2 regions of the Bacillus sp. NPDC077027 genome follow, and region 1 is predicted to be linked to the other one. Evidence: riboswitches for the same ligand, from Rfam matches in the RefSeq annotation. Region 1 holds a riboswitch; the other holds the start of a gene.
The links. Region 1 has a riboswitch for S-adenosylmethionine ahead of ACQKEZ_RS09055 (substrate-binding domain-containing protein). Riboswitches for the same ligand answer to the same signal wherever they lie in the genome.

Region 1 (3,217 bases):
ATATGATGTGAGGCCACATGCGTCCCGTTTCTCATCACTGTTAATTCATCACATAGCTCGAATATTTCAGGCATACGATGTGAGATGAAGATAATTCCAGTTCCATTTGCTTTTAGCTGACGAATGATTGCGAACAGCTTGTTCGTTTCTGTGTGGCTAAGCGGAGCTGTTGGCTCATCTAAAATTAAGATACTGCACTTAGTAGATACGGCTTTAGCAATGAGTACCATCTGTTTTTCTGCTAGTGTCAATTCGCTCACAAGCCTTTTGGAGGAAACGTCTATTTGCATCTCCTTCAAGATGCTAGTTGCTTTGTGATGTAGCTCCTTCCATCTGACAAACTGTTTGTGTTCCAGTTCGTGTATAAGCATGTTCTCTCCAACCGTCAAATACGGGACAAGTGCGGTATCAACCTCTTGATACACGGTCTGCACCCCGTATAGAGTGGATTCCTTCGGTGAGCGGATTGTTTGTTTTTCCCCATTGATTTGAATAATTCCCTCGTAATGCTGATGTGCGCCTGCCAATACCTTCATTAAGGTGGATTTACCAGCGCCATTTGCTCCAATCAGGGCGTGAACTGTGCCTTTTTGGAGTGTGAAATCAACTCGATCAAGCGCTTTGACCCCAGGGAATTCGATCGATATTTGCTTCATATTTACAAGTGGCGTTGACATATTGATCCTCCTTTTTGAAAAACGAAGCACTCTCTGCTTAGAAGAGAGTGCAATTGGTGTTATTTAGCGTAATGTCCCTTCAATGTTTTGATCCAATCTTCTTCAAATGCTGTCGAAGTTCCAAAGCCTTTGACTTCTTCAGCAAGGTTCACCATGTTCACTGCCTTGCCTGCGTCTTGTAGCTGCTTTTGTGAAATGAGTGAAGCCTCAAGGTCGAATGATGCAGGCGTATCTTCACCTGCTAATTTCTTCGCTAAAATTCTTAGATTAACAGCACCAATGAGCTTGGGATCAACCGCCGCTGTATATTTCCAAGGGCTGTCCTTTGCTTGCATTTCCTGAAGATCGGCATTTGATACATCAATCCCGTAGATTTTCACTTCTGTTCTGCCTGCCTCCTTTAATGCACGTGCAGCACCGATTGCAAATGCATCCCAAGTAGCAAAGATGGCATCAAGTTTACCCTTTGGATATTTATTCAGCATGGCAGCTACTGCATTTTGCGTTTGAACAGATGTATCGGATGAGGCAATCCCAAAGCGATCAAGCTCTTTAATGCCTGGATTTTTCTCAAGGGTTTCTTTATATACTTTGTTGCGTCTCACCATTGGTGGAAATCCATCTACCCATAAATAAGCGATGTTTGCCTTTCCTTTAAAATCAGAAACAAGTGAATCAAGTGAAAGTTTAGCAAGCTGTTCATCATCCTGAGATGTGACTGTCACACCTTTTATGTCTTTGAGCTTAGGATTGGAGTCAAATGCGACCACCGGAATTCCTTTCTCAGCTAACTTTTTTACATCAGTAACCGTTGCGTCATCGTCACCATGTGAAATAATGATGCCGTCATAGTTTTCTTCAAGTGCTTGCGCAATCGCATCATGGAATTTTGCTGTGTCTCCGTTAGCTGTATACACATCCACTGTAAAACCCATTTCTTCTCCTTCTGCTTTTGCTCCAGCTAAAAATTGTGCAGTGTGATCGTCACCGCCAATTTTTCGAATGACTTTGATTTTTGCTCCCTGTCCTTTTGCAAACCGTTTCGGCACATTGTCAAATGACACCTTTTCATTTGATTTCGCTTTTGAGCCTGCGCTTGAGCCCGCCCCACAACCAGTTAACACTAAAGTAAAGACAATGAGTAACAAGATGGATGATTTCCATAAACGAAGTTTCATTCCTAAGTTCCCCCTTAAGTTGTTTATTATTATTTTTCACATCTGAAAACTAGGGTAAATAGTTGTCAGGTTTTCACCCACATGAGGTATCCATATTTGTCATAAGACACAAAAAAACCTCTCTTGATTAAGAGAGGTTTCATTACCGTCAAAGATGGATATTTATCGGGAAGTCTTCCTCTCTTATCTGTCAAAGCTACTTGAGCTTTGCAGGAATTAGCACCAATTTCTAATTAGAAACGGTTGCCGGGCATCATCGGGCCAGTCCCTCTGCCTCTCTTGATAAGAGAATACTATCAAATTGTCATGTTCAAATGTACTCTTTACTTTAATAGGGGACTAAAGGATTGTCAATAACCTTTTAGAATATTTTCAAAATTCCCATTTAATTGCATGAACAGAAAGTTAAAAAAGCCTGACAGCATTGAGCCGCCAGGTAGTATTTGGAAGTGATAATGTACTGAATGATGTTTGCTGAATTTGTTTTGTACCGTTATGAACAGACTTTTTTGATGAATGCCGTTCAACATACTCATTCTGAGACCAACCTTATTCAAATCACTGATCATGCACTAGGGCTGTCATCAAAGACAACATCCCTTATGAGTTCGATCTGTTTTATCATGAGATGTCATCTGAATCGAGAAAATTTGGCTAGGCTGGTCTTGGTCTTTCAAACAATGATCACCTGAACTGACAGTTCGGGAAGTACATTTTCTGTCACTTCCACTTAATTGTTTAGCCTTTTTATCGTTCCTTCAAAAAACCCTATTATCTACTCAACAATTTTTTTGGCAGGTGATGTTGACTTCAAGCGAAAATCATATTTTTTTTCATTGATATATAAAGGATTAAGATATGCTGAACCTTTATCTTGCCCGCTTTTTTTGCGGTATATTTGATACCCGTTCAGCTCCTTTCCTTTCCATACCCATTTTGACTTAGCCGCCCCCTGCCGATCATCGTAGACGTTTTTTTGAAATAGATTTTTCTCATTCACTTGATACAGATTGACAATCAAAAAATGGGATGAGCTTGCCGTCATGATATTTTTCGTCACTTTATTATGCACTGATTTGTATTGCATCAAGAATTGCCCGCCATCTAAACCAGCTGTATCATTTTTATACAGAACATTATGTGAGATCGTTGAATAAGAAGTGCCGCCCCTTTTTTCATCATAGCCTCCAATCGAAATGCCTGTAAAACGATTGAGATAGACCTGATTATATTGGATGCGGACATTCTCTGCCATTTTCCCTTTATGCTCACTTGTCACCTCAATTCCGATGTCATTGTGATGTGTGATATTGTGTTCAATCACAATGTCTTTTCCACCGTCGACATAAATCCCACCTGCGG
Region 2 (3,217 bases), on a different contig from region 1:
CTTGACCGGGGCGTAGTGTAAACTGATGTCCCGGCTCTACTTTGTGCACTTTTTCATCTAATGTGTTTGGCTCTGGAACGAATTGAAAGGACATATATTGTTGAAGAGAAGTTTGATCAAATGCAATATTTTCGTTCACTGCCATCAAGCTTTTGCGCTCAGATGCAAAGTAAACTTGATCATCTATTTGTGTAAAGTAAAGTGGTTTGATCCCGAATGGATCTCTTGCCCCATAGAGCAACTGCGCTTGTTTATCCCAAATTAAAAATGCAAACATTCCACGAAGCTTAGATGCTGCTTCTTCCTTATAATGACGGTATGTGGCAAGGAGCACTTCTGTATCGGAATCTGTTTTAAAAGTATAACCTTTTTTCACAAGCTCTTCTTTTAGTTCAACATAATTATAAATTTCCCCGTTAAAAATAATCCAGTAGTTCTCGTCTTCATATGAAAGCGGCTGTTTCCCGTTTTCAACATCTATAATACTTAAACGTCTAAATCCAAAACCTACATGTTCATCATGAAAATAGCCCTCATCGTCCGGACCACGGTGAACAATTAGACGATTCATTTGTTTAATTGTTTCTTCCTGTTCAGCAGTTTCGGACAATGGCAGGTGATTAAATACACCAACAAATCCACACATATGATTGCCTCCACGTTATGTTATTTCATATTAAGCCTATAATTAGACAGTTATTGTCTCATTTTCGTTTCACATTGAGGTCATTTTTTCACAAAATAATCCGTTCAGATTTCCCCAAAAGGAAAACCGCTTAAAATAAGCGGTTTTTATGATGTTATTCTCCTAATGCTTCCTTACGAAGTGTAGCTGCTTTATCTGTTTTTTCCCAAGGTAAATCTAAATCGTGACGACCAAAGTGTCCGTATGCAGCCGTTTGTTTATAAATTGGACGACGTAAATCAAGCATTTTGATAATACCAGCTGGTCTAAGATCAAAGTTTGCACGAACAACTTCAATCAATTTTTCTTCAGATGCTTTACCAGTTCCAAATGTGTCGATGGAAATGGAAACAGGCTGTGCTACACCAATTGCATAAGCAAGCTGTACTTCACAAGAATCTGCAAGACCGCTAGCCACAATGTTTTTCGCTACATAACGAGCTGCGTATGCCGCAGAGCGGTCTACTTTCGTTGCATCCTTACCTGAGAAAGCTCCGCCGCCATGACGAGCATAACCGCCATAAGTATCAACGATGATTTTACGACCAGTTAAACCAGCATCCCCTTGTGGCCCACCGATAACGAATCGACCTGTTGGGTTAATAAAATATTTTGTGTTCTCATCAATCAATTCACTTGGAACCACATGTTTGATGACATGCTCTTTCAAATCACTTTGAATTTGTTCAAGTGTCATCTCAGGTGCATGCTGTGTTGAAATGACGACGGTATCAATACGCACAGGTTTGTTATTTTCATCATATTCAACAGTTACCTGTGTTTTTCCATCAGGACGCAAATAAGCAAGTGTTTGATCCTTGCGTACTTCAGTCAAACGAAGAGACAGCTTATGCGCAAGAGAGATTGGAAGAGGCATCAGTTCTTCTGTTTCATTGTTCGCATAACCGAACATAAGACCTTGGTCACCAGCTCCGATTGCATCAATTTCTTCTTCTGTCATTGTCCCTTCACGCGCTTCAAGTGCTTTGTCAACACCTTGGGCAATATCAGCAGACTGCTCATCAATCGATGTAAGAACCGCACATGTTTCCGCATCAAAACCATATTTCGCACGTGTGTAGCCAATTTCCTTAATGGTGTCACGCACCGTTTTTGGAATATCGACGTAAGTAGATGTCGTAATCTCACCGCTTACTAAAACAAGACCGGTCGTAACAGAAGTTTCACAAGCAACACGTGCATTAGGGTCTTTCTTTAAAATTTCATCTAAAATACTGTCTGAAATTTGATCACAGATTTTATCTGGATGTCCTTCCGTAACTGACTCTGAAGTAAACAATCGACGATTTTGACTCATAATGGTTAATTCCTCCTGTACAAGACCACACCATCCCAAGATGAGGCCTTTCAAAATGATACGGAACTCGTTCCCTATTATATGAAAACGTTTATATAGAGATGTTATTGGCAATTTGTTCATATGATATCCCAAAAACAAAAAAACCATTTCCATCATTGTGAGGAAAGGGTCTGAGATATACATGCCTTTCACTCTTATCGCTCAAGGTTTAAATGACCTTGCATCAGGTTAGCACCTTGGTTTCTCGCTTGCTGTACTGACTTTTTCATCAGAAACCGGTTGCTGGGTTTCATTGGGCCTGTCCCTCCACCAGCTCGGGATAAGAGTATCCGTTCAATAAAATATCTTATCTTATACCCTCATGTGATGTCAATGCTTCTAAGGAATTATCTATCCCCTTTTTTACCTACTTAAATTGTATCACCAAGAAGCATGTTTTTATGGCAAAAATGAAAAAAAACACACAAAATAATTCAAATAGTATAGACTATTATTATCAATGTGTTATACTAATCGAAACAAACAAATTCAACGGTAAAGGAAGGGTTTTTTATGAACTCAGTGGATTTAAAAGAAGATTTACAAACACTACTTTCAGCAGAAAATACGCACCAAAATTTATCTGTTCCGAAGCTTGTTGAAAAAATTCTCGCACGTAATGAAGGAACTTTAACCTCTACGGGTGCTGTACGCGCCACTACAGGTGCATACACTGGGCGCTCGCCTAAAGATAAATTTATCGTCAAAGAAGCAAATTCTGAACATAAAATCGATTGGGGTAATGTGAACCAGCCGATCTCACCAGAAGCCTTTGACCGTCTTCATGCTAAGGTTGTGTCATACTTAAAGGAAAGAGATGAGCTGTTTGTATTTGACGGCTTCGCAGGTGCCGATGAAAGATACCGTATGCCAATCACTGTCGTCAACGAATTTGCATGGCACAATCTATTTGCCAAGCAGCTTTTTATCAGACCTGACGCATCAACACCAAAATCCGCTGAAAAACCATTTACAATTTTATCTGCACCACATTTTAAAGCAGATCCTGAAACAGATGGAACAAACTCTGAAACATTCATCATCGTATCCTTTGAAAAACGTACGATTCTCATCGGAGGTACAGAATATGCTGGAGAAATGAAAAAGTCTATTTTCTCTGTGATGAACTACCTGCTTCCTGAGCAAGATATCCTCTCTATGCACTGCTCTGC

Region 2: linked by a shared signal. The riboswitch ahead of metK (methionine adenosyltransferase) and the one ahead of ACQKEZ_RS09055 (substrate-binding domain-containing protein) in region 1 are both predicted to bind S-adenosylmethionine.

The regions. Positions count from the first base shown of each region.
Region 1 covers NZ_JBNNIO010000002.1:682,882-686,098, forward strand. The annotation lists gene ACQKEZ_RS09050 (sugar ABC transporter ATP-binding protein) at 1-677, opposite strand, end outside; gene ACQKEZ_RS09055 (substrate-binding domain-containing protein) at 737-1,855, opposite strand; SAM riboswitch class I at 2,036-2,144, opposite strand; gene ACQKEZ_RS09060 (right-handed parallel beta-helix repeat-containing protein) at 2,631-3,217, opposite strand, start outside.
Region 2 covers NZ_JBNNIO010000001.1:29,314-32,530, reverse strand. The annotation lists gene asnB (asparagine synthase (glutamine-hydrolyzing)) at 1-646, opposite strand, end outside; gene metK (methionine adenosyltransferase) at 801-2,003, opposite strand; SAM riboswitch class I at 2,198-2,332, opposite strand; gene pckA (phosphoenolpyruvate carboxykinase (ATP)) at 2,559-3,217, shown strand, end outside.